One region of the Mesorhizobium sp. B2-8-5 genome, then DNA from elsewhere that is predicted to be linked to it. Evidence: predicted binding sites of a transcription regulator. Region 1 holds the regulator's gene; each other region holds the start of a gene.
The links. Region 1 encodes LexA, which represses DNA repair genes until DNA is damaged. Its sites were predicted from a motif close to TGTTCNNNNTGTGTTCNG; they were not measured.
Positions count from the first base shown of each region.

Region 2: the regulator LexA is predicted to act here: its motif matches at 8,702-8,719, upstream of FJ430_RS03525 (DNA recombination protein RmuC).
Region 3: the regulator LexA is predicted to act here: its motif matches at 6,674-6,691, upstream of dinB (DNA polymerase IV).

Region 1 is NZ_CP083951.1:4,169,713-4,179,989, reverse strand. Features, by position in the region: gene FJ430_RS20300 (alpha/beta hydrolase) at 1-499, opposite strand, end outside; gene kynU (kynureninase) at 554-1,801, opposite strand; gene lexA (transcriptional repressor LexA) at 2,252-2,986, shown strand; gene FJ430_RS20285 (ComEC/Rec2 family competence protein) at 3,027-5,483, opposite strand; gene gltX (glutamate--tRNA ligase) at 5,587-7,011, shown strand; gene gltA (citrate synthase) at 7,191-8,519, shown strand; gene lpxB (lipid-A-disaccharide synthase) at 8,629-9,816, opposite strand; gene FJ430_RS20265 (LpxI family protein) at 9,806-10,277, opposite strand, start outside.
Region 2 is NZ_CP083951.1:747,025-757,301, reverse strand. Features, by position in the region: gene FJ430_RS03565 (LLM class flavin-dependent oxidoreductase) at 1-735, opposite strand, end outside; gene FJ430_RS03560 (arylamine N-acetyltransferase family protein) at 739-1,560, opposite strand; gene FJ430_RS03555 (AI-2E family transporter) at 1,652-2,821, opposite strand; gene FJ430_RS03550 (LLM class flavin-dependent oxidoreductase) at 3,262-4,323, opposite strand; gene FJ430_RS03545 (DUF6481 family protein) at 4,555-4,983, shown strand; gene sugE (quaternary ammonium compound efflux SMR transporter SugE) at 5,101-5,415, opposite strand; gene FJ430_RS31560 (hypothetical protein) at 5,609-5,734, opposite strand; gene FJ430_RS03535 (cation diffusion facilitator family transporter) at 5,958-6,917, shown strand; gene FJ430_RS03530 (GFA family protein) at 6,955-7,359, shown strand; gene FJ430_RS03525 (DNA recombination protein RmuC) at 7,416-8,669, opposite strand; gene def (peptide deformylase) at 8,773-9,303, shown strand; gene fmt (methionyl-tRNA formyltransferase) at 9,362-10,277, shown strand, end outside.
Region 3 is NZ_CP083951.1:5,056,380-5,066,656, reverse strand. Features, by position in the region: gene FJ430_RS24990 (mandelate racemase/muconate lactonizing enzyme family protein) at 1-911, shown strand, start outside; gene FJ430_RS24985 (sugar ABC transporter substrate-binding protein) at 935-1,912, shown strand; gene FJ430_RS24980 (ABC transporter permease) at 1,991-2,968, shown strand; gene FJ430_RS24975 (ATP-binding cassette domain-containing protein) at 2,972-3,703, shown strand; gene FJ430_RS24970 (SDR family oxidoreductase) at 3,714-4,469, shown strand; gene FJ430_RS24965 (aldose 1-epimerase) at 4,478-5,368, shown strand; gene dinB (DNA polymerase IV) at 5,340-6,599, opposite strand; gene FJ430_RS24955 (cupin domain-containing protein) at 6,874-7,254, opposite strand; gene FJ430_RS24950 (hypothetical protein) at 7,624-7,908, shown strand; gene FJ430_RS24945 (hypothetical protein) at 7,938-8,174, shown strand; gene FJ430_RS24940 (TadE/TadG family type IV pilus assembly protein) at 8,256-9,473, opposite strand; gene FJ430_RS24935 (TadE/TadG family type IV pilus assembly protein) at 9,754-10,277, shown strand, end outside.

The DNA of each region.
Region 1 (10,277 bases):
GCCGCGACACATCGGACGACAGCGGCGAGGCCGCGGTCACCATCCGGCTGACGAGATGTCCGCCGGCCGAGTGCCCGGTCAGCACCAGCGGACCATCGATCATCGCTGCCGCCTTCTCGATCGCTGCCGCAACCTCGTTGACGATGCCGCTGATCCTGGTCTGCGGGCAAAGCGTGTAAGAGGGCATGGCGACGGCAAAACCGTGGCCGACCGCACCTCCAGCCAGATGCGACCAGGAGGTCTTGTCTGATTCCATCCAGTAACCGCCATGGATGAACACGACGAGCCCCTTTGGCGCGGCAGGTGGGAGAAACAGATCGAACCGGTTGCGCGGCGCTTCGCCGTACACGATATCGAACCGCGCCCTGCCTTGCGCCAACAGCTTTTCCCTAAAGGCTTGCGCCGGTTGATCCCAAGCCGCGGGCCAGCGGTCGCCGCCGGCGATGTTCGCGCCGTTGGCATAGGCGTTGTCCCAGTCGGCAATACGGTTTTCGAACACGGCCCCTCCGCGATCAGGTCGATGTTGAGCGGAGTTTAATTGGCATCGCCGCGGTCAGGTAACGGTTGTCTTGACCGCGAAGCGGGCTTCTCGCCAGACGCCGGTCCGCAAGATGTCTTCGAGCACTTCGACGGCATTCCAGACATCCCTGTAGCCGACATAGAGCGGGGTAAAACCGAAGCGCATGGTCGACGGCGCCCGAAAATCACCGATCACGCCGCGTTCGATCAGGGCCCGCATGATCTGGTAGCCATGCTGGTGAATGAAGGAAATCTGGCTGCCGCGTTTGGCGCCGTCGCGGGTGCTTTCCAGCGTAAGATCGTAACCGCCGCACCGTGCTTCGACGAGTTCGATGAACAGATCGGCCAGCGCAATGCTCTTCCTCCGCACCGTCGCCAGGTCAACGCCGTTCCAGATGTCGAGCGCGCCTTTCAGCGTCCGCATCGACAGGACCGGCTGCGTGCCGCACAGAAATCGGCGGATGCCGGTGCCTGGCGCATAGGCTTGCTCGAAGGCGAATGGCCGTGCATGGCTCCACCACCCGCTGAGCGGCTGCCGCACATCGGCAAGATGCCGCTCGGCCGCATAGATAAAGGCAGGAGAACCCGGCCCGCCATTGAGATATTTATAGGTGCAGCCGACGGCGAAATCGGCGCTTGCCCTGTCAAGTTCAACCGGCATGGCGCCCGCGCTGTGGCAGAGATCCCATACGATCAGCGCACCGGCGTCATGCGCCATTCGCGTAAGCGCCGCCATGTCGCGCAACTCGCCGGATTTGTAATTGACGTGGTTGACCAACACCACCGCCACGCGTCCGTCGATCAGTTCCTCGATGGTCGGCGCGTCCACGCCAGCCAGGCGCAGGACAGTGTTCTTTCCGGTCCAGGCCACCCCTTCGGCCATATAGATATCGGTCGGAAAACTGTCGCCCTCGGCAACGATCACGGTTCGGTCCGGCCGCATCGCCATCGCCGCGTGCAGCACTTTGTAGATGTTGATCGACGTGGTGTCGCAGACCACGGTCTGGCCCGGCGCCGCGCCGATCAGGCGCCCGAGCTGGTCGCCCAGCTCGACCGGCATGTCGAACCATCCATCCTTGTTCCAGGCACGAATGAGGTCATGCGCCCACTCCTCGGCAGCTGCCTTGCGCAACTCGTCGAATGCGGCATGCGAGGCCGCTCCCAACGAATTCCCGTCGAGGTAGATCACCCCCTCCGGCAGGACGAAGCGATCGCGCAGGGCGCGCAGCGGATCCGCTGCATCCATCGCCTCGATCTCGGCGAGATCAGGAATTCCCCCCATCATGCTGCCGCCTCCATTTCGGCATGGCGCCTCTCACGGTTGGCCAAGGGCGGTTGTCTCACCACCGTCCGTGCCACGGCAAGAACCTTCTGCGCTATGTTAGCTGGTCCATAGACGGCGAAGACCAAGGATTGCGACCATTGCCGAAGTTGGCATTTTGGGTCCGTTTCGTTCACGGTGAGGCACGTTCGCGCAAGAGCCGAAGCGATCCCGCCCCGCGCCTTTGTGATGGTGTTGGACCGCGCTTCAGCTTAAGGAGGGCTGCATAATCGAGCGGAATCAATGACACCGCCGACCTGACCCGGTCAGGTATCCCTTGGATGCAACATTGTTTCCGAAGCCTCAACAAATTCACTAAACTTTAAACGGTTGCGGAACACAACTGGAACAGATAGTGTTTGTTCTGGGTTTGTTTTTCTGATTCCGGTTTCAGAACCCAAGGGGGCCGCCATGCTGACGCGCAAACAACATGAACTGCTGATGTTCATCCATGAACGCCTCAAGGAGAGCGGGATTCCACCGTCTTTCGACGAGATGAAGGAAGCGCTCGACCTCGCCTCCAAATCGGGCATCCATCGGCTGATCACGGCGCTGGAAGAACGCGGCTTCATTCGCCGGCTGCCGAACCGGGCGCGCGCGCTTGAAGTGCTGCGGCTGCCCGACTCGATCGCGCCTGGCCTGAATGCCGCGAGAAAGTTTTCGCCGAGCGTCATCCAGGGCGGCCAGGGCAATCTTGGCCGCGAGGTCAAGCCGGCGGCGCCCTCGCGCACGCCGACACCCAGCAATGACGACGACGCTGTTTCGGCCGTGTCCATTCCGGTGATGGGCCGCATCGCCGCTGGCGTGCCGATAGACGCCATCCAGCACCAGACGCATTCGATCTCGGTGCCGCCGGACATGATCATGGGCGGCGAGCATTATGCGCTGGAGGTCAAGGGCGACTCGATGATCGAGGCCGGTATCTTCGACGGCGATACGGTCATAATCCGCAACGCCAATACGGCAAGTCCGGGCGAGATCGTGGTGGCGCTGGTCGACGACGAGGAAGCGACCCTGAAGCGGTTTCGTCGCAAGGGTGCCTCGATCGCGCTCGAGGCCGCCAACCCGGCGTACGAGACCCGTATCTTCGGACCGGACCGGGTCAAGGTTCAGGGTAAGCTCGTCGGACTCATCCGCCGTTACTGAGCAGAACCGCGCGGCGGTCTTCGCCGGAACTGTGTGCCATCTATTCTGTAGGCTGCGGCGCGACCGCCGGCTTTTCCGGTCGTTGATAGGGCGGCAGCCCCCTCGCCTCACGCGCGTATTTCCGCTGCTCGTGCCAGGGTCGGTACGGTTCTTCGACCGCGTAGCGAACGGTTGGCCGCGCGGTTGCCGATTGCGGATCAAAGAAGATGGCGGCGCTGCCGTCGCGTGCCAGCTGCCGCTTGGTGACGACGAGTACGCGCGGATCGCGGCATGGATTGTGGGCCGTGGCGTCGTCGATGACGATGAGGTCGGCGAAACCGCAAGCAGGCCGGGCGCTGGCGCGGTTCTCGGCGAGCGCGACGATGGCACCGGAAGGATGCCGGCCGATGCAGAGGTCGCCGATGCAGTAGAAGGGCGAGCCGGGCGGCAGGTCGACGGGATCGGCGATGTCGAGGGCGTCTTTAGCGAACGTCTCCGGCGGTACGATTTCCTCGGCTTTCAGCGCCCGTTTCCAGTTGTCCGTGGTGAAGTCGTTGGAGCGCGTGCGGTTGATGGCAAGCTCGCCGCCGCCGATCGGCATCGCCACCAGATGCGCGTCCTCCGAGACAAGCACATCCGGGGCGCGGACATGCGGAATGGCCAGCAGCGCGGCGAGCGCGAAGGGTACGGCGGCAAGCCTCAGCCAGGTGGTGGCCATCGTCGCGATGACCAGCGCGACCGTCGCCAGCAGCACCGACTGGATCGAGATCAGCCCGACGGCGTCGACTGGTGAGCGCTCGGAGATCCACGCCGAAATGGCGATCATCGCCGTCAGGCCTTTGCCCATGACAAAGAGGAAGGGGCCGTCGAAGCCGAAGGGCATGGCCAGCGCGCTCAACACGGCGAACGGCATGACGATCAGTGAGACGATCGGCATGACCGACAGATTGGCCAGCAGGCTGAGCGGCGATACGCGCTGGAAGTGCCAGATCGCAAACAACAATGTCGCGCTGCCCGCGATGAGCGACGTCACGGCGGCACCACCTACTCCAATCGCCAGTTTTCGCGATAGGAAGCCGAGGAACGAATGCTTTGCCGGCGGCCCGGTCGTTTTGCCGGCGCGATAGTCGGCAAAACCGGCATAGGCGCCGACCAGCGCGGCGGTGGCGGCGAAGGACATCTGGAAGCTCGGGCCGACAACTTCGTGCGGCGAGACAAGGATGACGGCGATGGCCGAGATCGCCAGGTTGCGCATGGTGAGCGCCGCGCGGTCGAAGAGCACGGCGGCGAGCATCACGGCCAGCATGATGAAACTCCGCTCGGCCGCCACCACGATGCCGGAGATCACGAGGTAGGCGGCGATCGAGAGCAGCGCGATTGCAGCGGCATATTTCTTCACCGGCCGGCGCGACGAGAAATCCGGAAACAGCGCGAAGGCGCCGCGCAAAAGGACCATGATCGTGCCGGCGACCAGCGCCATATGCAGGCCGGAGATCGAAATGATGTGGTAGATGCCGGTCCGTCGCATCGACTCGTTGATGGCTTCCGGAATGCCGGCACGAACGCCGACGATCAGCGCCGCCGCGATCTCGCCTTCGGATCCGCCGATGGCGCTCCTGATGTGATCGGCGATCCCTTCGCGCGCGTTTTCCACTGCCGATGCGACGCGCGCGCCAAACGGCGCTTTCGCTGGCGCAATCAGCTTTGGATCACCCAGGAAAAAGCCGCTGCCGCCAATGCCGGCAAAATAGCTGTCGAATGAAAAGTCGTAGCTGTCCGGCCGAACCGGGCCGGTCGGCGGCAACAGCTTGGCATAGCCGGTCAGCATCGACCCGGCTGTCATGTCGGGCGGGATCCTGCGCGCCGAAAGCCTGACGCGGTCCGGCGCGTAGCGCAGCTTCGGACGTTCCGTGGAAATCAAGTCGATGGTCAGCCGGACACGGCCATTGGCCATCGCCTCGGCGGTGACGAGGCGGCCCGTCAGCCGTGTCTGGATTTCCGAACCCAGCATCGGGGTTGCCATCCGCCAGGTCTCGACCTTGGCCGCGAGAAAGCCCAAGGCGCAGAAAAACGCCGCCATGAAGACAAGGTGCGTTCTGTGCCGGGAATGTGAGGCCGCCGCGCAGACCGCCATCAGGGCCACTGCCGCAAGCGGCCTGTAGAGATCCGGCTCAGCGCTCAGCGTGAAGTAATAGATGACGCCGGCGGCCAAAAACACCGGCACCAGCAGGAAGCCGATGCCGCGGTCAAGCTCGGTGGCGGCAGCGGTGCCGATGCTTCGGAGCAATGCGGGAAGCGAGGCGCGGCCAAGCTGTTTGCGGATTCGGCTGAGGCTCGCCGTTGGCGAGACCGGCTGTATTGCACCGTCACCGGGTGGCGTAAGCTCGGTAGGTGCCCGCGGCTCCGGAAGCGAAACCGGCGCTCCCTCTTCGGGCGCGGCATGGGCAAACATCAGGCGTTCGCTGACGCCAGCTGTCGTTCCCCCGCCCTCCTCCGCGCCCCGGCCACGTCCAGCCATCGGGTCTGCCCCTTGCGCCCCAGACCGCCTATGCTACATGAACGCCGGTCGCGTGGAAGTCCGCGCGAAACATGCATCTTTTCAGTGCTTCCTCGAGAGTTCCATGTCCGACAAGGTCGTCACCCGCTTTGCCCCCTCGCCCACAGGCTACCTGCATATTGGCGGGGCGCGTACGGCGCTGTTCAACTGGCTCTATGCCAGGCACACCGGCGGCACGATGCTGCTGCGCATCGAGGATACCGATCGCGAGCGCTCCACCGAAGCTGCCACCGCCGCCATTCTCGACGGGCTGACCTGGCTTGGCCTCTCCTGGGACGGCAAGGCCGTCTCGCAGTTCGAGCGCGCGCCGCGTCATCGCGAGGTGGCCGAGGAGCTCGTGCGCATGGGCAAGGCCTATTACGCCTATGAGACGCCGGCCGAGCTCGAGGCGATGCGCGAGGCGGCCCGCGCCAAGGGTCTGCCGCCGCGCTACAACGGCCAGTGGCGCGACCGCGGCCCCTCCGAGGCGCCGGCAGGCGTCAAGGGTGCGATCCGCATCAAGGCGCCGACCGAAGGCGTGACGATCGTCAACGACCGCGTGCAGGGCGAGGTGCGCTTCCCGAACAAGGATCTCGACGACTTCATCATCCTGCGTTCCGACGGCGTCCCGACCTACATGCATGCCGTCGTCGTCGACGATCACGACATGGGCGTCACCCACATCATCCGCGGCGACGATCACCTGACCAACGCCGCGCGCCAGACGGTGATCTACGATGCCATGGGCTGGGATGTGCCGTCGATGTCGCACATCCCGCTGATCCACGGCGCCGACGGCGCCAAGCTGTCGAAGCGGCACGGCGCGCTCGGTGTCGAAGCCTATCGCGCCATGGGTTATCTGCCCGAGGCTCTGCTCAACTATCTGGCCAGGCTCGGCTGGAGCCATGGCGACGACGAGGTGATGTCGGTCAAGGACATGGTCGCGTGGTTCGACATCGGCGACGTCAACAAGGGCGCGGCGCGCTTCGACTTCGCCAAGCTCGAGGCGCTGAACGGCGTCCATATGCGCAAGATGGATGACCAGGCGCTGTTCGACATCTTCGTCGCCACCTTGCCCTATCTCGAAGGCGGCCCGACGATCGCGGCAAAGCTCGACGACAGGCGCAAGGCGCAACTGCTTGCCGCCATGCCCGGTCTCAAGGAGCGGGCCAAGACCCTGGTCGAGCTGGTCGACGGAGCGGCGTTTCTGTTCGCCGAGCGGCCGTTGCCGCTGGATGAGAAGGCGGCCGGCTTGCTCAACGCGGATGCGCGCGCGATTCTGCGCGGCGCGCATGGCGCATTGTCTGCCGTCGAGGGCGACTGGAGCGCCGCCTCGGCCGAGGCTTCGATCCGCGACTTTGCGCAGGCCGGTGGGCACAAGCTCGGCGCCGTGGCACAGCCGCTTCGGGCCGCGCTGACCGGCCGCAGCACCTCGCCCGGCGTGTTCGACGTGCTTGCCGTGTTGGGTCGCCAGGAAAGCCTGGCGAGGATTGGAGATCAAATCGATTAGCAGCGAACTGGCCCAAGAAGATTGGCATTGAAAGGTGTGTTTCGCAGTGCAACATTAGGCTTGGCCCAATCTGGCACGCACCTCCTAAAATGCGATGGCAAGTTCGCGCATTCCGGTGATTTCGACGTGTCGTTTGCAGGAATTGCCTTGCCGGCATGAGGAACATAAAGGAGTTTGCAATGAGCGAAGCTGCGACAAAACTGGAACCGAGCGGCAAGGCGCATGAGTCGACCGCCAGGCTCGAACTCGCCGGCAAGACCCATGAATTCAAGGTGCGAAGCGGGTCGACCGGGCCTGACGTGATCGATATCGGCGCGCTCTACAGCACGACCGGCGCCTTCACCTACGACCCCGGCTTCACCTCCACGGCAAGCTGCGAGTCGGCAATCACTTTCATCGACGGCGACGCCGGCATTCTGCTGCATCGCGGCTATCCGATCGACCAGCTTGCCGAACATGGCGACTTCCTCGAGGTCTGCTACCTCTTGCTCTACGGTGAACTCCCGACCAAGGCGCAGAAGGAGGACTTCGACTATCGCGTGACGCGCCACACGATGGTGCACGAGCAGATGTCGCGCTTCTTCACCGGCTTCCGCCGCGATGCGCATCCGATGGCCGTCATGTGCGGCGTGGTCGGCGCGCTATCGGCCTTCTATCACGACTCCACCGACATCTCGGATCCCTACCAGCGCATGGTCGCCTCGATGCGCCTGATCGCCAAGATGCCGACGATCGCGGCGATGGCCTACAAATACCACATCGGCCAGCCGTTCATTTACCCGAAGAACGAGCTGAACTTCGCCGCCAACTTCCTGCACATGTGCTTTGCTGTGCCGTGCGAGGAATACAAGATCAATCCGGTGCTGGCGCGCGCCATGGAGCGCATCTTCATCCTGCACGCCGACCACGAGCAGAACGCCTCGACCTCGACCGTCCGCCTCGCCGGCTCCTCGGGCGCCAACCCGTTCGCCTGCATCGCCGCCGGCATTGCCTGCCTGTGGGGTCCGGCGCATGGCGGGGCCAACGAAGCAGCGCTCAACATGCTGGGCGAGATCGGCCATGTCGACCACATCCCGGAATTCATCGCCCGCGCCAAGGACAAGAACGATCCGTTCCGGCTGATGGGTTTTGGCCATCGCGTCTACAAGAACTACGATCCGCGCGCCAAGATCATGCAGAAGACGGCGCATGAGGTGCTGGGCGAACTCGGCATCAAGGACGATCCGTTGCTCGACATCGCCATGGAGTTGGAAAAGATCGCGCTGACCGACGCCTACTTCATCGAAAAGAAGCTCTACCCGAATGTCGACTTCTACTCCGGCATCACGCTAAAGGCGTTGGGATTCCCCACCACCATGTTCACCGTGCTGTTCGCCGTTGCCCGCACCGTCGGCTGGATCGCGCAGTGGAAGGAAATGATCGAGGATCCGCACCAGAAGATCGGCCGCCCGCGCCAGCTCTACACCGGCGCCACGGAACGCGATTACGTGCCGATTGCCAAGAGATAGGGAATAGGCAGTAGGCAGTAGAAAGAGAGCCCCTACTGCCTACTGCCTACTGCCTACTGCCTACTGCCTACTGCCTACTGCCTACTGCCTACTGCCTACTGCCTACTGCCTACTGCCTACTGCCTACTGCCTTCCTGATGCACCCCATCACCACCTCGGCTGCGATATCGCCCGAGGGCCGCTCGGTCGCCATGCGGCGGGCGATCTCGGCAAAGCCCGCCTTTTGCCAGGCGCGCATGCCGGTGTCGGCAAACAGGGCTTCCAGCTGCCGGGCTAGGTTTTCCGGCCGGACATACTGATCGTAGAATTCCGGCACCAGCGCGCGGTCGGATATCAAATTGGGCAGCAGTGCCGACCACGTCGTCACCATATGCTGCAGAATCTGGCGCGCGATCGGGTCGAGTTTGTAGCAGGAAACCATCGGAACGCCTGCGAGCGCCAGTTCCAGCGAAACCGTTCCAGACGCGATCAACGCCGCATCGGCCTTGCCGAAAGCCTGCCATTTGCGCTCCGGCTCGGTGATGATTTCCGGCTTGTCGTCCCAGCTGGCGACCGAGGCCTTCACCGGCTCAGCGACATGCGGCACCGTCGGCAACAGCAAGCGCAGGCGGTGGCCGCGCTGGCGCAGGACCGACATCGTCTTGCCGAACGGCTCGATCAGTCGCCTCACCTCGCCGCGGCGCGAACCGGGCAGCACCAGCAGCGTCTTGACGCGATCGCCGGACAGGTCGCGCGGCATCGCCTGCGCCTTGGCGGCGCCAAGCACGCCCGAATCCTGCGTCAGCCGGTGTCCGACATAGGTGCCGGGCGGCCCGCCAAGGCGGGCGAGCGCCTTCACCTCGAAGGGCAGGATGCAGAGGATGTGATCGACATAGGGCTTCATCGCCACCGCCCTGCCCGGCCGCCAGGCCCATACGCTCGGGCAGACATAGTGGACGATCGGGATGGCCGGATCGGTTGCGCGGACCTTCTTCGCGACGCGCAGCGAGAAATCCGGACTGTCGATGGTGACCAGGCAATCGGGCCGCTCGGCCGCGATCATCGCCGCCGTCTGGCTGATCCGGCGCATCAGCCGCGGCAGGTCGCGCAGCACCGCGCTAAAACCCATCAGCGCGATCTCGCCGCCGTCGAAGAGCGGGTTCAGTCCCAGCTGCTGCAGGTGCCTGCCGCCAATGCCCACGAGCTGAACCTTGCGGCCGGTCGTGCGTTCGAGCGCCCGCACGATGTCGGCGCCGAGCAGATCGCCGGATTCCTCGCCGGCGACGATCGCGATCTTGAGCGGCTTGTCAGCGACCATTGGCCGGCTCTCCATTGGCCATTTTCGTCGCGGGCAGGCCGACAATGAACAGGCCAAGCGCATTGGCGCGAGCAAGCGTAGTCGGACCTTCAAGGATAAGCGAACGGCCGGCTTCGACGGCTATGCCGGCAAGGCCTGCCGCATGAGCGGCCTCAATGGTCTGCGGGCCGATAGTGGGCAAGTCGGCGCGCAATTCCTGGCCCGGCTTGGCGCATTTGACCAGCACGCCGCGCGTCTTGCCGGCCAGCCTGCCGTGGCCGCGCAATTCCCGCGTTCTGTCAAGCAGGCCGGCGGTGCCTTCAATGCCTTCGAGGGCGACGGCTCGACCTCCAATCGCAATCGCAGCCTGTCCGATATCGAGTACGCCGATGGCCTTGGCCGCCTTACGGGCGGCTTCGATGTCACGCCAGTCGGACTGGTTTGGCCCGATCGCCGTCAATGGACCTTCGCCAGCCGTCAGT
Region 2 (10,277 bases), 3.0 Mb from region 1:
GCGCAGATTGACGAAAGCCTGCTGCAGCGAGCTGAACAGAAGCTTCGCTTCGGCGTCGGTCGGCGCGGCAAAAACGTTGAGGCCGAGCATGACATAGGGCTTGTCGAGCTGCGCCGAGGGCTGGAACCGCGTGCGATAAACCTCCAGCGCATGGTCGAGCTCGGCCGGCGCGAAATGCGAGGCGAAGGCGTAAGGCAGGCCAAGAAGTGCCGCTAGCTGCGCGCCATAGAGGCTGGAGCCGAGGATCCAGACCGGCACGGTCTGGCCTTCGCCGGGCACCGCGCGAATGCGCTGGCCTTCCTCGGCCGGCTGGAAATAGCCCATCAGCTCGACCACGTCCTGCGGGAAGTTATCGGTGGACTCCAGGTTGCGGCGCAGCGCTCGCGCGGTCAGCATGTCGGTACCCGGCGCGCGGCCGAGACCGAGGTCGATGCGGCCGGGAAAAAGCGCGGCCAGCGTGCCGAACTGCTCGGCGATCACCAGTGGCGCATGGTTGGGCAGCATGATGCCGCCGGCGCCGACGCGGATCGACTTGGTGCCGCCGGCGACATGCGCGATCACGACCGACGTCGCGGCGCTTGCAATGCCCGGCATGTTGTGGTGCTCGGCCAGCCAGTAACGCTTGTAGCCCAGCCGCTCGGCATGGCGGGCAAGGTCGAGCGAATTGGCGAGCGACTGCGTTGCGGTGCTGCCTTGCGTGATCGGCGACAGGTCGAGAACCGAAAGGTCCGTCATTGGTCAAATCTCCACGATGCGTTTTTCCCGCAGCCTCGTCTCGAAGGCGGCGCGGTCGGGAACGACGATGGCGAGCTGGTTCTCCAGCACGTCGGCGAGTTCGGCGGCCGTCGCGATCTCGCGCTGCTCGCTGCGGCCGCCGGCATGATGCGTCGACAGCCGGTTGTTGCGCAGCGCATAGCGCCGGTCGGGCAAGGCGAGCGCGGCCACCAGCGTGGTCAGGAAATGCGAGCTCGGATGCGTCGACAGGAAATGGCTGGCGACCCGGTAGTCGACCTCATAGGCTTGGCTCATGTCGAAGCGGTAGAGCGTGCGCCAATCACCGCCGATATTGGCCTGCAGGCGGAATTGTCCGCCGGTCTCGACGAGACGGAAGGCTTCGTGCGGCGTCCGCTGCTCCAGCCCGGCTTTCAAAAGCAACGGCGCCGTCAGCGTCAGGCCGCCGAAGCCGACATCGGCGATATAGGCACGGCCGCCAAGCTCGATGCGCAGCAGCATATGGCTGCGCGCCGTAATCGCGTCATCAGGCTGGCCCCAGAGCACGCGGGCGGCAAGTCCGCTGACCGTGAACCCCAGCGCGTCAAGCGCATGCATGAAGATCAGATTGTGCTCGAAGCAATAGCCGCCGCGGCCTTGGCTGAAAATCTTGTCCTGCAGCGAAGCGACGTCGAGGCCGACGGAAACGCCCATCAAGGCCTCGATGTTCTCGAACGGGATCGCCTGCGGGTGGATTGCGTGCAGCGCCTGCAGCGTGGCGAGCGAAACGTCGGTTGGCCCGTCATAGCCTATGCGGGCGAAATAGCCATCGAGATCGAAGTCGCTCATTCAGGGGACAGGTCCGGCTTGACCGGTCCGATATAGGCACTCGCCGGCGGTGCCGCAAACAATGTGCGAGGTTTGAGATTATGCCAGGGTTTCAGGGCGCGGATTTGTGATTGTTCTCGGTCGCTTCCTCGTCCACGGCCATGGACTGCTGCGCCGCGAGGAAGTTGCCGACATGGCTCAAGCCCTCGAAATGGTCGCAGAAGACCTTGATGACGACCAGCAACGGCACCGCCATCAGCGCGCCGACGAAGCCCCATAGCCATGACCAGAAGGCGATGGCGATTAAGATCGCCACCGCGTTGATCTCGAGGCGGCGGCCGACCACCGTCGGCGTCACGAACTGGCCTTCGACGATATCGCACAACACCACGAAAGCCGGCGGCAGCAGCGCATAGGCGATCGTGTCGAAGCTGATCAGCGCGATGATGGCGACGAGCAGGACGGTCATCAGCGCGCCGACATAGGGCAGGAAATTGAGCAGCGCCGCCGCCGCGCCCCACACCAGCGGGGTGGGCATGCCGAGCCCCCAGAGGCCCAGCCCGATTGTCGTGCCGAGGCCGGCATTGATCAGGGCAACGGTAAGCAGATAGTGCGAGATTTCGTGCTCGACGTCATAGACCACGCGCAGCGCCCGCTTCTTCTGGGTCATGCTGGTGAAGGACTGCACGATCTTCTCGTAGAACAGCGTGCCCGAGGCGAGCAGGAACAGCGACAGCACGAAGACGATGGTGATCGAGGTGCCGGCTTCCAGGATATTGCTGGCCGCCGTGGACAGAACGCCGGAAGGCGCCACCGCGACCCGCTGCACGCCTGGCTCCTGCGAAGTCTCGGTCAGCGCTTCGAGCTGATGCGCGAGATCCATCACCCGTTCGAGCGGCCGCTTGAACGGTGCCAGCCGCTCGGTGAGCTGCTGGCCGATCGAATAGGAGTTGTTGATGAGGTCGATGACCGGACCGCTGAGCAGATAGCCCGCGACGACGAAAACAAAGATGGAAAGCAGCACCAGCAGCGTCGCCGAAACCACCTCCGGTACGCCGTGCTTGCGCAGGAAGCGCACGATCGGCGTCAGCGTCAGCGCCAGCAGGAAGGCGAGGATCACCGGCATGAAGAAGTCACGGGCGAAGTAGAGCGCTGCGATCGTCAGCAGAATGAAAATCCCGATCACCAGCGACCGCGTCAAGCGCATGTCCGCCCGGGCGTTGGCACGCGGATCAGGGCTTTCGGCAACGCTCGCGCCCGAAGCAATCGGTTCGGTTTTCATCGGTTCCCCTTGCAGCCCGTCACCCAAACAATGAATGCATGGCAGGCTTCTGCGCGAAACGCGGGAGTTCCGGGCAAGGTTCCATGAGCCGGCTTTCCCCGGCATCGCTCATGCGGTCGCGCTATTACATGACGTGTAATTGAGCCGCCGCGCCGGCCTGGCCTAATACGGGGCAGGCTTTCGCGACGACAGATCGAGCCGCAAACCGTCGCCGCCCAGGAACCGCGTGTCGAGTGCATGTTCCCGGCCGATGAGACAACCGAGACGCTCCATGCCGAAATGGCCGTCGGCGCCGGGCATCCAGAGGCCTAGCGCGTTTCACCGTTTCACGGAAACGGCGAACCGCTCTATCTCTTTGTTTCTACGCAATTCCGGACGGAAAACCGCTCACACTTTTCCTGGAGTTGCTCTAGCATCTGGAGACCGGCTTCGACTGCCGCTCAGGCGACGGGCGCCAAGATGGCGGGCGCGGCCTTCGCCGTCTCCTTGCGCACGATCGGCGCCACCCTGGTGCCGTAGAGCTCGATCGCCTTCATGATCTTGGCATGCGGCATGGTGCCGATCGCCATCTGCAGCAGGAAGCGGTCGTTGCCGAAGATCTTGTGCTGGGCGACGATCTTTTCCGCCACAGTTTCAGGATTGCCGACGAAGAGCGCGCCGTTGGGTCCGCGCGCCTGGTCGAAATGGGCGCGCGAGGTTGGGCCCCAGCCGCGCTCGCGGCCGATGCGGTTCATTACTTCGGCCTGCGGTCCGTAGAAATCGTCGGCCGCCTGTTCGGTCGTCTCGGCGATGAAGCCGTGCACGTTTATGCTGGTGGCAAGCGTTGCGGGGTCGGTGCCGGCGCGCCGCGCCGCCTCGCGATAGATATCGAACAGCGGCGCGAAACGCGCCGGCTCGCCGCCGATGATGGCCAGGGCCAGCGGCAGGCCGAGCACGCCGGCGCGGGCGGCGGATTGCGGCGTGCCGCCAATGGCGATCCAGACCGGCAGTTTTTCCTGCAACGGTCGCGGATAGACGCCGCGGCCGTTGATCGGCGCGCGCAGCTTGCCCTGCCACGTCACTGTCACCTGGTCGCGGATGGCGAGCAACAGGTCGAGCTTCTCGGCGAAGAGCTCGTCATAGTCCTCGAGATTGTAGCCGAACAGCGGGAAGGATTCGATGAAGGAGCCGCGCCCGGCCATGATCTCGGCGCGGCCGCCGGACAGAAGGTCGAGCGTCGCGAATTGCTGGAAGACGCGCACCGGATCGTCGGAGGAAAGCACCGTGACCGCGCTGGTCAGGCGGATGCGCTTCGTGCGCTCGGCCGCCGCGGCCAGCGCCACGACCGGAGCCGAGGCGGCATAGTCGGGGCGGTGATGCTCGCCGAGGCCGAACACGTCGAGGCCGACCTGGTCGGCCATCTCGATTTCCTCGATGAGGTTGCGCAGCCGCTCATGCGGGCCGATCGCGCCGACACCCGGCTCCGGGCTGACATCGGCGAAAGTGTAGAGACCGAGTTCCATCTGGTTTTATCCTGAAGTGTTCATATGGGTGTTGCTTGTCGGCACTAGAGGTAGCCATCTACCGTTCTGCCCGCCAGAGGTGCGATCTGTGAACAGTGCATCGCGCGCTGCCGAGCCGTATCCCTTCGGCAACAAGCCCGGATTTTTCATGGCTGGTATACCGTTTTGGCGCTTGAACTTGCCGCTTTCACGCGTATGTAAGCGTCGCGAATAGACTGCAGGGAAGTGCACTTGGCTATCTACAGGGAAAAAGACATTTTCGAGCGGCGCAATGCCGCGAACGAGGCAAAGAAGGCGCTGCTCGAGCGCTTCAAGGCAAAACCGGCGGCGGATGATCCGACAGTGCTGGCTCGCCAGGCCGAACGCAAGGCTATCCTTGAGGCCCGCGCCATCCGCGAGGCGGAAAAGGCAAGGCTGAAGCAGGAAAAGCTGGCGCGCGAAGCGGCCCAGAAGGCCGAGCGCGAGGCGATTGCTGAAGCGGCGCGTCTTGCGGCGGAAGCTGCGGCGGCCGAAGAGGCCAAGCGCCGCGAGGCCGAGGACTCCGAGCGCATCGCTTTCGAACTTGCCGATGAGGCCGCGCGCAAGGCCAAGCGTGACGCACGCTACGCCGCTCGCAAGGCACGCGTCGGCCGCACGCCTCCGGGCTTCTCCGCCCGCTAGAGCAATTCCAGGAAAAATGGCTCAGGGTCGCCGAAAGCGGCCCTGAACGCGTTTGTGCTGCGGATAACGGGCTAATTTAAAGCGCATCGCGTGAATCCGTTTCGACGCGACGCGCTTTTAGGCGACCAGTTTCAGCCCGACGATGCCGCAGACGATCAGGCCGATACAGGCGAGCCGGACAATCGTCGCGGGCTCGCCGAGCAGCCAGATGCCGAGCAGCGCCGTGCCGACGGTGCCGATGCCGGTCCACACCGCGTAGGCCGTGCCGACGGGCAGGGTCTTCAGCGCCAGCCCGAGCAGGCCGAGGCTGACGATCATCGAGGCAATGGTGAGAAGGGTCGGCAGCGGCTTCGAGAAGCCGTCGGTATATTTGAGGCCGATCGCCCAGCCGATCTCGAACAGGCCGGCGAAGAAAAGAAGAATCCAGGACATCGAAGACACTCCGTCATTCCGGCATCGCTTGAGATGCCTGGTGGCGGGTCGTCCCGGCCGGTTTTCGGGGAAGCGAGGTCGTCCTCGCCCTTGATATGGGGTGGCCTGTTTCCCGATCAACAAAACACCGGCAGCACTGTCATGCCGCCGGTTCAAAGTCTGCATTGAGCCGGATCGACCGAATTTCGGCCGCTTACTTTTCCTTTATGCGCATCGCCTTGACCGGCGGCGCCTTCGGAGCCGGGGCCGCAGCGGGCTTCTTGGCGTCCTTCTTCGGCTTGCGGGCTTCCTTGCCCGCCTTCATCGCACCTTTAGCCATGATTCGCTCCTCCGATTGTGGACGTGCAAGTGAAACAAGAGAAATGCCGGACCGCAAGAGGCCCCGCCTCGCTTGCGAAGCCGTCCAGCCGGATGTCAACCGGTTTCCCGACGCCATGCTGGCTCGAGCGCGCTATGGTGGCTTGAACTTCGGACTGCCTGGCGCATTGTCTGTGGAGTTTCGCCTGGGCGGGCATCAATGCTCGGGCGCGCCGGGAGATCGAATGGCAGGACATAGCGGGTCAAGACGAGTGATCTATGCCGCGCTCGCCGGCAATTTGGCGATCGCGCTGACCAAATTCGCGGCGGCGTTCTTCACCGGTTCGTCCTCCATGCTGTCGGAGGGCGTGCATTCACTGGTCGACACCGGCAATGGCGGGCTCCTGCTCTATGGCATGCACCGCGCCGCGCGACCGCCCGACCGCACCCACCCGCTCGGCCACGGACGCGAGCTCTATTTCTGGAGCTTCATCGTGGCGCTTCTGGTGTTCGCGCTCGGCGCCGGCGTTTCCTTCTATGAGGGCGTTATCCACATCATGGCGCCCGAACCGGTCGTCAATGCCAAGGTCAACTACATCGTGCTTGCTCTCTCCTTCGTCTTCGAGGGCAGCTCATGGCTGGTGGCGCTGAAGGAGTTCCGGCAGCAGAAGGGTAAGCAAGGCTGGCTGCAGGCTGTGCAGTCGAGCAAGGATCCGAGCGTCTACACGGTGCTGTTCGAGGACAGCGCCGCGCTGCTTGGCCTTATCGTCGCCTTCGCCGGCATCCTGTCGGCCGAACTTCTGGAAGTCCCCGAGCTCGATGGCGTCGGCTCGATCGGCATCGCCATCATCCTCGGCGCCACGGCCATCTTCCTGGCGCGCGAGAGCAAGGGCCTGCTGCTCGGTGAACCTGCCTCGTCCGAAGTGCAGAAGAAGGTGCTGGCGATCGTCCAGGAGGATCCGGCGGTCCAGCGGGCGAACGGAATCCTGAGCGTCCATATCGGGCCGGAGGAAATCGTCGCGGGTTTGAGCATCGAATTCGAGGATCATCTCACCGCGCCCGAGATCGAGGCCTGCGTCGAGCGCCTGGAGGCAACGCTGAAGCAGGAAATGCCGCAGATATCCAGGCTCTTCGTCAAGCCGCAAACGACTGGCACATGGGAGCAGCGGCGCGAGGCCATCGCCGAGGCTTCGGACGAGAGTTAGGCTTGAGGCGGCGAAGTTTTTCTAGGGAGAAAAGGCAATGAAAATCGACGGCGGATGCCACTGCGGCGCGATCGCCTATGAGGCGGAAGTCGATCCGCAAAAGACCTCGATCTGCCACTGCACCGACTGCCAGCAGCTGACCGGCACGGCCTTTCGGGTGACCGTTCCGGCGCCGGAAAGCGACTACCGGATCACCAGGGGCGCGCCGAAGATCTACATCAAGGTCGTGGCAAGCGGCGCCAGGCGCGCCCAGGCTTTTTGTGCCGACTGCGGCTCGCATCTTTATGCAACGTCGGTCGGCGATGGTCCGAAGGTTTATGGGATCAGGGTCGGGACCGCGCGGCAGCGTCAGGACTTGGTTCCCAGACAGCAGAAATGGCACCGGTCGGCCCTGCGCTGGCTTCCGGAATTCGAGGGCATGGCGACGACGGAAGAGCAATAGCGCTATCGGATCGGCCAGCTGGCGCGAGCCTTGGCGATTGGCCGAATCTTCCGCGACTACTCGTCGCCTTCGACGACGCGCAGCCTGAGCTGACCCGTCTTTGAATCGGCCACGCGCGCCCCGGCCTCGACCTTGGCCGGCCCGTTGCGCGGCGGCTCGGCCTCGCCCTCGGCAAACTCCAGCGCCTCGATCTTCTGGCCGCGCTTGGTCACTTTCGACGTCGAGACCAGGATGTCGTCGATGTCCTTGGTCGCCTGGCCGAAATGCGTCTGCAGCCGGCGCACCCGCTCGTCGACCCGCGCCACGTCCTCCATCAGCCGGATGACCTCGCCCTGGATCAGATGCGCCTGCTCGCGCATGCGGGCGTCCTTCAGGATCGACTGGATGACCTGGATCGACAGCATCAGCAGCGAGGGCGAGACGATGACGACGCGGGCGCGGTGCGCCTTCTGCACCACCGCCTCGAAGTTCTCATGGATTTCGGCGAACACCGATTCCGACGGCACGAACATGAAGGCGGTGTCCTGCGTCTCGCCCTGGATCAGGTATTTTTCGGCGATATCGCGGATATGTATCTCGATGTCGCGCCGAAAAGCCTGCGCCGCCGCCTTCTGCATGTCGGCGCCCTCGGCGGCCCGGATGGCGTTCCAGGCTTCGAGCGGGAACTTGGCGTCGACGGCCAGCATCGGCGCGCCGTTCGGCATCCGCACCAGGCAGTCGGGCCGGCTGCCATTGCTCAGACTGGCCTGGAATTCGTAGGCGCCGTGCGGCAGGCCGTCGGCGACGATCGCCTCCATCCGCGACTGGCCGAAGGCGCCGCGCGTCTGCTTGTTGGAGAGGATTGCCTGCAACTGCACGACCTGGCCGGCCAAGGACTGGATGTTGCCCTGCGCGGTGTCGATCACCGCCAGCCGTTCCTGCAGCTTGGCCAGGCTCTCATGCGTCGACTTGGTCTGCTCGGCCATGGTCTGGCCGAGACGCCCGGTCATGGCGTCGAGCCGTTGTCCGAGCGACTGGGTGAGCTCGGCCTGCCTCGCCCCAAAAACTTCGGCGATCGCGCCCATGCGCCCCTGCATCTCGGCCTGCGCCTGCATAATGTCGGCCATTCTCGCCTCGGCATCGCGGGCATGGTCGGCGGCTTCGGCGGCCGCCACCGCGCGCGCCCCGGCCGCGCGCCACAAGGCGACCACGAGCGCCACGAACAGCGCAAGCAGGAGGATTGCGCCGAAAGCCAGCGCCTGGCCAAGCGTGATGGTCGTGGCGCCAAGCCGCGCGATGGGCTCGGAAAGCATGGAGGTCATGTCGTTCATTTGGCCAGCATAACCGATTCGGCCGCCTGGCACAGATCAAAACGTGAACAAGCCAAAGATGCCCCGGTTGACGCTTTTCAAGCGAGGTCTTAGGTGAGACGCCATGTCGATCAAGCCTCTCATCATCCTTCCCGATCCCGTCCTGCGCCAGGTTTCCGAGCCGGTCGAGCGCGTCGATGCCGATTTGCGCAAGCTCGCCGACGACATGCTTGACACCATGTATGACGCGCCGGGCATCGGCCTTGCGGCGATCCAGGTCGGCGAGCCGCGGCGGCTGCTGGTCATCGACCTCGCCAAGGAAGGCGAGCCGCCGGAGCCGCATGTCTTCATCAATCCGGAAGTGCTCGAAAGTTCCGACCAGCGTTCCGTCTATGAGGAAGGCTGCCTGTCGATCCCGGACTATTATGCCGAGGTCGAGCGCCCGGCTTCGGTGCGGGTGAAGTATCTCGACCGCGACGGCAAGCTGCAGGAGATGCAGGCGGAAGGCCTGATGGCCACCTGCCTGCAGCACGAGATCGACCATCTCAACGGCGTGCTGTTCATCGACCACATCTCGAAGCTGAAGCGCGACATGGTGGTGAGGAAGTTCAAGAAGCTCGCCAGGGACAAGGTGCCGGGCAAGATGGTAGGGTAGGGGCGGTCTGGACCGCGCGAGCACCTGGAGCTGCCACGAGACAGGATCGCAGGACGTCATGCCGCTTCGCGTCATCTTCATGGGCACGCCGGATTTTTCCGTGCCGACCTTGCGCGCCATCGCCGAGGCCGGCCACGAGATCGCGGCCGTCTACACCCAGCCGCCGCGCGCCGCCGGCCGGCGCGGGCTGGAGCTGACGCCCTCGCCGGTGCAGCGCGAGGCGGAGCGGCTGGCGCTCGACGTTCGGACGCCGACGTCGCTGAAAAGCGAGGCCGAGCAGCAGGCTTTCGCAGCCTTGCAGGCCGATGTCGCCGTGGTCGTCGCCTACGGGCTGCTGCTGCCAAAGGCCGTTCTGGACGCGCCGAGGCTGGGCTGTCTGAACGGCCACGCCTCGCTTTTGCCACGCTGGCGTGGTGCTGCTCCCATCCAGCGCGCGATCATGGCCGGCGATGCGGAGACCGGCATGATGATCATGCGCATGGAAGAAGGTTTGGACACCGGGCCGGTGGCAATGGTTGAAAAAGTCGCCATCGCACCCGATATGACGGCCGGCGAATTGCACGACCTGCTGATGGTTCAGGGCGCTTCGCTGATGGTTGAGGCGCTCGCCCAGTTGGGGATAAATTGTCTGACATTTGCCCAACAGGCGACGGCAGGGGTGACCTACGCCCGAAAGATCGATAAATCGGAGACACGCGTAGACTGGACGCGGCCTTCTGGCGAAGTCCACAATCACATTCGCGGCCTCTCGCCCTTTCCGGGCGCGTGGTGCGAGGTCGAAATTGGCGGCCGCACGGAGCGGCTGAAACTGCTTCGCTCGACGCTCTCGGATGGCGTCGGCGAGTCGGGAGGAATTCTCGATGACCGGCTGACGGTCGCCTGCGGGTCGGGCGCGGTCAGGCTGGTCGAAGTTCAACGGGCGGGCGGAAGGCCTGCCGCCGCGCAGGAGTTTTTGCGCGGAGCCAAGATCGAAA
Region 3 (10,277 bases), 890 kb from region 1:
CCACCGGCCAGCCGGTCGCGCAACTGCTCGGCGGCTTCAGCCGCCGTTCGATCCGCACCTACAACACCTGCGCCGGCACCGAATACATCAAGGACGCCAAGGGCCAGACGACGGCCAATTACGGCATCGGCGCCGGGCGCGACTATGACGACCTCAACGCCTTCCTCACCCGCGCCGGCGACCTGGCCGGGGAACTGCTGGAGGACGGCATCACCGCCATGAAGATATGGCCGTTCGACCACGCCGCGGAAAAGACGCGTGGCAACGACATTTCCGCCGCCGACCTGAAGGCGGCACTGGAACCGTTTGAAAAGATTCGCAAAGCCGTCGGCGACAAGATGGACATCATGGTCGAGTTCCACTCCATGTGGCAGCTCCTGCCGGCCATCAGGATCGCGGAAGCGCTGAAACCCTACGCCACCTACTGGCACGAGGATCCGATCCGCATGGACAGCCTCGGCGACCTCAGGCGCTACGCCGCGGCAAGCCCGGCGCCGATCTCGGCCTCGGAGACGCTGGGCAGCCGCTGGGCTTTTCGCGACCTGTTGGAGACGGGAGCGGCCGGCATCGTCATGCTCGACATCTCCTGGTGCGGCGGCCTGTCGGAAGCGCGCAAGATCGCCTCGATGGCCGAGGCCTGGCGGCTGCCGGTGGCGCCGCATGACTGCACCGGTCCGGTCGTGCTCGCCGCCTCGACGCATCTTTCGCTCAACGCGCCCAATGCGCTCGTCCAGGAAAGCGTGCGCGCTTTCTACCGCACCTGGTACCGTGATCTGGTCACCGCGCTGCCGGAAGTGAAGGACGGCATGATCACCGTGCCGCCCGGGCCGGGGCTTGGGCTGGCGCTCAGTCCGGACCTCGGCCGCGCCTACACCGTCCATCGCCGCGTCAGCGACGGGACAAGCATTTGAAAAATCCAAAGGGAGGAACAGACATGAAGAAACTCACCGCAATGCTATTGCTCGGCGTCGCCCTGATCGGCGGCCAAACCGTGGCCCGCGCCGACGGGCTCAACATCGTCTTCACCCACCATTCGTCGGCCTCGAACACGTTCTGGCAGGCGGTAAAGAAAGGCTTCGACGATGCCTGCGCCAAGGTCGAGGCGAACTGCAACATGGTCTTCACCCAGACCGAGGGCTCGGTCGAGCAGCAGGTCGCGAACATGCGCGCCGCGCTTGCCGCCAAGCCCGACGCGCTTTTGACCTCCATCGTCGACGACCACGCCTTGGACGACGTCATCAAGGAGGCGCGCGACGCGGGCGTGCTGGTGATCGCCGTCAATGTCGACGACACCGAGGGCACCAAGGGCAATGCCCGGCAGGCCTTCGTCGGCCAGGGTTTCAAGCCGGCCGGCTATTCGCTCGCCAAGGCGATTTCCGAGAGCTTCCCGAAGGATGGCCCGATCAAGGTGCTGGTCGGCATTTCGGCGCCCGGCCAGAATTGGTCGGAAAGCCGCGGCGCCGGCATCATGCAGTTCCTCGATGAGTACAAGGCCGCGCATAAAGACCGTGACGTGTCCTGGGAGCGCATCGACAGCGGCACCGATCTCGCCATCACCTCCGACCGCGTCGGCGCCTATCTGAACGCCCATCCCGACACCACGGCCTATTTCGACACCGGCTTCTGGTGCGCCGGCGTAGCGCGCGTGCTGGCCGATCGCGGCGTGGCGCCCGGCAAGGTGCTGCTCGGCGGCTTCGACCTCGTTCCGGAAGTGCTGCAGCAGATGCAGAAGGGCTATGTCCAGGCGCTGGTCGACCAGCAGCCCTACATGCAGGGCTTCATGCCGGTGATGGAGGCCTATCTGAACAAGAAGATCGGCCTTGCTCCGTCGGATATCGACACCGGCCAGGGCATCGTGCGGCCGAAGCAAGCCGACAGCATCATGGCGCTGTCCGCCCAGGGACTGAGATAAGCTCTCCAACAGCGAGACCCGCATCGGCGGCGCCAGCCGTCGCCGATGCGTCTTAATCCCGAATCCCGGAGCCTTTCGTTGAAGCGCCTGTTCAAGACCTATCTCGAAAAACCGGAGCTGGCCGGACTGATCCTTCTGGTGCTGCTCATCGTCCTGTTCCAGGTGCGCTCGCACGGCGTGTTCCTGAACGCCGACAATCTGCGCGGCATCCTCGGCATCCTGCCGGAGGCCGGCCTCGTCGCCATCGGCGTCACCATCCTGATGATCAGCGGCGAGTTCGACCTCTCGGTCGGGTCGGTGTTCGCGCTGATGCCGATGTCGATGGCGGTGCTGATGGTGCATGGCTGGCCGTTCCCGCTGGCGCTGCTCGCCGGACTGCTGGTCGCGGCGGCGATCGGCTTCATCAACGGCTACATCACCATCCGCTTCGCCATCCCCAGCTTCATCACCACGCTCGGCATGCTGTTCATGGCGCGCTCGCTGACGGTCGTGGTCTCCGGCGGTTTCCCGCCGCTCTTACCCGCCGACCTGCCCAACTGGTTGTTCACCTCCTTCGTCGGGCCGGGCAATATGTTCCGCATGTCCTTCCTGTGGTTCGTTGCGGTCGCGGTGCTGACCTCGCTGATGCTGTCGCGCACCAATTTCGGCAACTGGATCAAGGCCACCGGCGGCTTCCTGCCGGCCGCCGCCTCGATGGGCATCCCGACCGCCAGGGTCAAGATCGTCTGCTTCATGCTGTGCTCGGTGCTTTCCGGCTTCGCCGGCATGCTGCAGGTGCTGCGGCTGGGCTCGCCGCTGCCCTCGATCGGCGAGGGGATGGAGCTGCAGGCGGTCGCCGCCGCGGTCATCGGCGGCGCCTCGCTCACTGGCGGCATCGGCACCGTGATGGGCGGCATCATCGGCACGACGCTGATCCGCGTCATCGACAACGGGCTTGTGCTCAGCCACGTCGACGCCAACTGGTTCAAGTTCGCCATCGGCTTCCTCACCATCTTCGCCGTCGTCGCCAATGCCTGGATGCGAAAACGCGCCAAGGCGATCAAGATGGAGGGCTGAGCCGTGGGCGACGCGATCATCTCGGTGCGCGACCTGCACAAATGGTATTCCGGCGTGCATGCGCTGAAGGGCGTCTCGCTCGACTTCAAGCGCGGCGAGGCGCTCGGCCTTGTCGGCGACAACGGCGCCGGCAAGTCCACGCTGATCAACATCCTGTCCGGCGTCCACCGCGCCGACCAGGGCGAAATCCAGGTCGAGGGTAGGGCGGTCAGCATCGCCACGCCGCGCGACGCCATGGATCTCGGCATCGAGACCATCTACCAGTACAACTCCATGGTCCCCACCATGTCGATCGCCAGGAACCTGTTCATCGGCCGCGAGCCGACCCGCTTCTCGATCCTCGGCGTCGGCATCCTCGACCAGAAGAAGATGGCAGAGGAAAGCATCTGCGCCATCGCCAATGTCGACCTGCATTTGCGCTCGCCGGAGGCCCTGGTTGGCGAGCTCTCCGGCGGCCAGCGCCAGGGCGTCGCCATCGCGCGCGCCATGCATTTCAAGTCGAAGGTGATGATCCTCGACGAGCCGACCAACCATCTCTCGGTCAAGGAGACAAACAAGGTGATCGGCTTCGTGCGCGGCCTGAAGGAGCAGGGGGTGACAGGCGTCTTCATCAGCCACAACATGCATCACGTCTTCGACTGCTGCGACCGCATCGTGGCTATGGCGCGCGGCGAGGTGGTGCTGGACAAGCGTATCGAGGATACCTCGATCGACGAAGTCCATTCCGTGCTGTGAGGAATAGGCGATGAAGGCGCTCGTTGGTCGTAAGGTGCTTCTGACGGGCGGGCTGGGCTCGCTCGGCCGGGCCCAGGCGGTGGCACTGGCGCGAGCCGGCGCGCGCGTGCTGTTGCTCGACCGCCCTGATGCCACGGGCGCGGCGGAGATAGCCGCTGGGTTGGCCGGCGAGGCCGCAGGCGACATTGCCTTCATAGGCTGCGATCTCAACCGGCTGGCCGAGGCGGAAGCGGCGGTTGCCGCGCTTGCGGCGAAGGAAGGCGGCATCGACATCCTGATCAACAACGCGGCGCTGATCATCAACCGGCCGTTCGAGGAATTCTCGCTCGCCGAGTATGAGGACCAGATCCGCGTCAACTCTTCGGCCGCCTTCGCGCTGGCGCGGGCCTGCGCTCCAGGCATGAAGGCCAAGGGCCACGGCAAGATCGTCAACTTCTGCTCGATCACGCTCAACGGCCGCTGGGACGGCTACGTCCCCTATGTCGCGTCGAAAGGCGCCATGCTCGGCCTCACCAAATCGCTGGCGCGCGAGCTTGGGCCGCATGGCATCAGGGTGAACGCCGTATCGCCGGGCGCGGTGGTCTCGGAGGCGGAAGAGCGCGTCTTCGGCGATCGGCTGAAGGAATACAATGACTGGATTCTCGCGAACCAGAGCCTGAAGAAGCGCATCGAGCCGGGCAACGTCGCCGATCTCGTGCTGTTCCTCGTCTCGCCTGCCTCCGACATGATCAGCGGCCAGAACATCGCCGTCGACGGCGGCTGGTGAGGGCTGGCATGGTTGAGCTTCGCGATGGCCGCGCGCGGCTCGTGCTCGCGCCCGACAAGGGTGGCGCGATCGCCCGTTATGATGCGCTTGTCGGCAGTGCGCGGGTTCCGCTTTTGCGGGCAGGGGACGACACCGGCACGTCCGGTTGCCAACTCCTCGTGCCGTGGTCGAACCGCATCTCCGGCGGCGGCTTCACCTTCGACGGCCGCTTCCATGCCATCGGGCCGAATGTGCCCGGTGAAGCCTTGCCGATCCACGGCGACGGTTTCCAGAAGTCCTGGCGGCTTGCCCGCCATACCGACACCGAGGCCGAGCTGATGCTCGATGACGGCGCGATCGGTCCTTACCGCTACGCGGCCTCCGTTGTGTACTCGCTACACGACGGCGCTCTCGAGGCCCACCTTACGGTGGAGAACAGTGCCGGCATGCGCTTGCCCTATGGCCTCGGTTTCCATCCCTGGTTTCCGCGCGGCGCCAGGACCACGCTGAAGGCGAAGGCAGGGCGGGTTTGGCTGGAGGATGAGCGCCATTTGCCAACAGGCGTCGCGCCGCTTGCTGAGCATCCGTGGTGGGATTTCTCGCGGCTCTCGCTTTTGCCGGCGGGTTGGGTAAACAACGCCTTTGTCGGCTGGGATCGTCGCGCTACCATCGTCCAGCCGGCGCAGGGGATTGTGCTTGAGCTGGCAGCCTCGCCGGAGCTGGACGTGTTCATCCTCTATTCCCCGTCGCATGATGCCGGCTTCTTCTGCTTCGAGCCGGTGTCGCACCCGGTCGATGCGCATCATGGCCAGGGGCTGACGGTGCTCGATGATGGGGCGACGATGAGTGTGACGATGCGGCTGGATTGGGTGGAGCTGGGCGCAGGCCCCTTTACAACTCCTTCTCCGCCAGTTCCCTGAACCCGTCCGGCACCGAGCGCGCGCCTTCCAGCGCCACCGTGCCGTAGCCGACGGCCTCCTTGCCGAAGCGCTGCCGGATCTTGTCGATGGCGCGGTCTGCGCCGAAGCGCGCGAGACCTTTTCGGCTGCCGGGCCTGAGCTTCTCGTCCGCCAGGCCGAGCGGCAATTCGAGCTGCAGCTCGGCATGCTCCTCCAGATGCGAGACCGAGATGGCGAGCAGCGAGATGTCGCGCTCGCCCGGATGGGCGACCAGCACACCGCGCACCAGCTCCTCGGCGATCTCGGCCAGCATCGCGGTCGCCTGGATCGGCTGTTCGAGCGTAATCGAGCGGCTCACCGCGCGCATGTCGGCGAAGCGCACGCGCACCGTGACCGTGCGCCCCGGCCGGTCCTTGGCGCGCAAGCGGCTGGCTACGCGGTCGGCCAGATGCAGCAGCGTCGGCACGAAGGCGCGCGCCAGCGCCGGCTTCCTGCCCAGCGCCGATTGCGCGCCGGCCGAATGCGCGCGCCGATGCGTCTCGAGCTTGCGCGGGTCGCGGTTCCAGGCAAGCGCGGCAAGCTTCTGGCCGGCGGCATGGCCGATCAGCCGCTCCAGCGCCCCGCTATGCGTGCGCGCCAATTGCCCGATCGTCTCGACGCCGATTTCCGCGAGCCTGGCCTTGGTCGCGGGGCCGACGCCCCACATCAGCGTGACGGGCAAATCGTGCAGGAAGGCGAGCTCGGTGCCGGGCTCGACCACCACCAATCCGTCTGGCTTGGCGACCTGCGAGGCGATCTTGGCGAGATGTTTTGTCCGCGCCACGCCGATCGAGATCGGCAGGCCGAGCTCGGTCTTCACCCGCGCGCGGATTTTTCGCGCGATCTCTTGCGGAGGGCCAAACAGATGCGTGCAGCCGGCGACATCGGCAAAGGCCTCGTCGATCGAGATGCGTTCGACCACCGGCGTGAAATCGTCGAGCACCTTGATCGCCGCATCGCCGAGACGCTGGTACTCGGAAAAATGGCCGCCGACGAAAATGAGCCGCGGGCAGAGCTCGCGCGCCTTGCGGCCGGACATGCCGCCGCGCACGCCGAAGACCTTGGCCTCATAGGAAGCCGCCAGCACCACGCCGCCGCCGACGGCGATCGGCTTGCCGCGCAATGACGGATCGAGCAACTGCTCGACGGAGGCGTAGAAGGCATCGAGATCGGCATGCAGGATGGTGGCGGCAGCGGCGTCCTTAGCGAGCATCCTGCGCTCCCGTCTGCAGCGCCCGCTTTGCCGCGGTGCAGTATTAGATTTCTCTGTTGGAAAAGGCTGATTTAGGGAACATAAAGAGAACAAAAGCAGTCTAGTGTCAAGGCCCCTATGAGCCTGCTTTCTGTGTCTTCATACAAATGAATGAGCCTGCCTCATTCATTCGAACGAGGCAGCGATCGCACCTGCGAAGGGATCAAGGTGACGTCGCCTTGATCCCGCAGCTTGGCTGGTGCAGCTTCGTAGCCGCCCATCGGCTGGATCCGGCCTATGCTGGTTTGGCGTATTGCTCGGCGCTCAGCACCTCGATGCACTGGAAGGGCTGATTGCCTTCCACCCAGGCGTCATGGCCCGGCGGGATGGTATAGGACGTGCCGGCCTCGAAGGTCTTTTGCGTGCCGTCGGTCATGCGCACGGTGATCGATCCGGACACGACGTAGCCGACATGCGAGACCTGGCAGCTGTCGGTCTTGACCACCGGCTTCACGCATTCGGACCATTTCCAGCCCGGCTGCATGTTCATTCGCGCCAGGGAATAACCCGGCAGCCGGACGATTTCGACGCGCGTCTTGGCGGGCGCGCGGACCTCGTCGGGAGTGTTGTGCGATTTGGATTCGAGTTTTGTAACCTGCATTGCAGCTTCGGCCATGGTATCCCTCCATGCGTGAAGCGGCGCCTGACGTTGCGATCGTCGGCGACCGCGACGTTATTTATAAGCCTTACTATGAGTTATTGCTAATGTAATCGGAGCGACCGCGAGCTCGGCCGGGCGCTTGGCGCGTCGTCGTGGAAGACGGATATGCCAAGCCCTCGGGCGACGGTCCGGGGCCATGCTCAGACCGAAGTCTCATCCATCGAACGCAGAGGCCCGAGGCGCCGATTTCCGGGAAACAACAACGGCCCCATTTCATTGGCTAGCAAGCCGCCGGACAAAGTCCCTTCATCGGCGGTTGACGATGGGTGCCCGCCATTCCTGCGATATGGCGGGCATTCCTTTCGCCCTGGAAACTCTCTTGGAGTGCTGGCCGTGCAACCCGGCAACGTGATCGCGAACCTGTTTGCCGCGCTGCTTTTGGCGGGATTGATCGGCGGCGTCTTCCTCCTCTTCGGCAGGCCGCTCTGGCCACAACGCCATGCCCAGATGGTGGTCCTTCTTCCGATCGACACGATGGCCACCAGATCGGTGCGCAAGGCCTGTGCCGAGCCATGCCTGCCTGCTCGCTTCGATCTCAAGCTTGCGCCAGTCAGGCCATCCGCCGAACGCAGGCGAGGGAACCAGTCCGCGCCTCGTACCGTTGATTGAGCGAAGGGATGGCGCAGGCGGAGGCCGCCATGCATAATTTCGAACTCATCGATCTTTTGTGCGTCATCGACGCATGTGCGAGCGACCTGTCTGCCGGGCGCCTGGTGCCGATGTCGAAGGCCGTCGAGGAATTTCGCGTCCTGACCGGCGATTTCGTCTCGTCGGATGCGGATGCGGCCAACGCCTTGACGCAGGTCGCGCTCGAGCGGGGCTGCGCGGTGCTCTTCGACGAGCAGGCGGGCGCGGATATCATAGGCGAGTTGTGATCTTCCCTAGAAGCAATTCCAAGAAAGGCGCGAGCGGTTTTCCGTCCGGAATTGCGTTCAAAGGGATGACGAGATTGGCGTTCATTTCGCCAGGGTGATCATCCGTCCCGCATACATAGCGCGGTTCCCAAGCTCGGCCGTGCAATCCGATTTAACGGCGGAACTCCCCGTCATTGCGACAGTGTCGCCGACCAGCCGCAGGCAACTGCCCTCGGCGTTCATGTCCGAATTTCCGGCATAGGTGATGGCAGCGTCCGGGGCGTAGATGAAACCGCTCACCACCGAGCCGGATCCGCCGTTCAGCGTCAGCGCCTGGGTGTTGCCGCGCGCCTGGTAGATTGTGATGCCGGCGTAGGGGCCGCTGGCCGGCGGCGACAGGTTCACCTGCTCGTTGGCGTTGATGATGAACTGCGAGTTCTCCATCAGGAAGATCGTCACGCCCTGGCCGCTCAGGCTGCCGTTGCCGCCTGGCTTTATGGTGACGTTGCGCATGATGTAGGTGCCCGGATTGAGGGTAATATTTCCCGACAGCGTCTTGTCGCAGTAGGTACCCGGCGAAAGCGTTATTGTCTTGCCGTTCGGCACGGGCAGGCAGAGCGTGTAGGGAGGCGGAACGACGTCGGCCAGCGGATCGAACGAGGCATACTGGTTTTCCTGCGGCGCGCCGCAGGAAAGGGTGGCGCTGGGCGGCGTCAACCCTTGCGTGCCGCCGACTGTCGAGACGCAGCCAGCGCTGACGATCGCCGAGCCACCCCGGCTGACGGCGTCGGCGGCGTCCGAATTGGCCGCGATCACGCAACCGCTCATCGCCACATTGGTGGAGCCCTGCAGGCTGACCGCACCGTCGGCATTCTGATCGAGCGCGAGCACGCAGGCCTGCGCGCCGGGCTTGATCTTGACCGAGGCGGAGCGCGTCGCCGGCCAGGCCGGCATGCCGGGGACGAAGGCCGGTCGGCTGATGCTCGACGAAACCGAAATGAAGTAGGCGCTCGGATCGCCGCTGGCCCCGGCCTGGAAGGCGGCGACGCTGCCCGTATATTCCTGCGCGTCGGCGGTGCTCATATTGGCCGCGAAGAAGGTCTGGCCGAGTTGCTGCACGTCGCTCGCCGACATGCGCGCCTGGTATTTCGTACCGATTGCAAGGTCGGCCGCGTCAAGCGAATTCTGCAACTGCGCGGCGTCGTCGCTGGTGCCGATCAGGTTGATGGACCCTGCCAGGGCAAGCATCAGCGGCACCATGGCCACCGCGGTCGCGACCGCGAAGTTGCCGCGCCTCGAAGCCCAGAAACGTGCAAACATGGAAGTCCGCCCTCGTCGTATATGCGAAAGTGATAGGCACGCTGTCTCTACGGGCGATTTCCAAAAAAGATAAAATGCAGAAAGTGCTAAAATATATGGTTTTACTAATGGTTACATCTTAAGTCTGAGCGTTTCTGGGCCTTAAGTCTTAGTGTGCGCGGCGCAAGGCGGGGTGGCAGCCGGATGCAGTCCTAACAGCGCAAGTCGAGCGAAATAATTAGGCATTCGTTCATATGATAATGATGACGTAACGGCTGGGATAGCTTGGGTGCGCTCGGCCATGGCCTTTTCAGGTCGGTTCATCAGAAATCTTTTTTCTGGACTGGTCTCTCGACGCTTTTGCGAAGGCAAGGGCGGCAATGTCGCGACCATCTTCGCGCTGACCCTGCCGGTCGTCATCGGCGGCGCCGGGCTCGGCGTCGAGACCTCCTATTGGTACTATTCGAGCCTGAAGCTGCAGGCGATCGCCGACGCGGCCGCCTATGCCGGCGCGTTGGAAAAGATCGCGGGGTCCGACACCGCCACCATCACCGCCGCCGCCACGACATCGGCCGCCTCGAACGGGCTGGGCGGCGGCACCATCGTCGTCAACACCCCGCCGGCGTCCGGGCCGAACACGGCCAAGAAGGCGGTCGAGGTGATCCTCAACCAGAACCTCGACCGCATGTTCACCTCCATCTTCACGCAGACCAAGGTGCCGGAGCAGGCGAGGGCGGTGGCACTGATCACCGATGCCTCCAAAGCTTGCGACATAGCTCTCAGTCTCACGGCTTCGCAGGCGTTGCTCTTCTCCGGCAACACCAA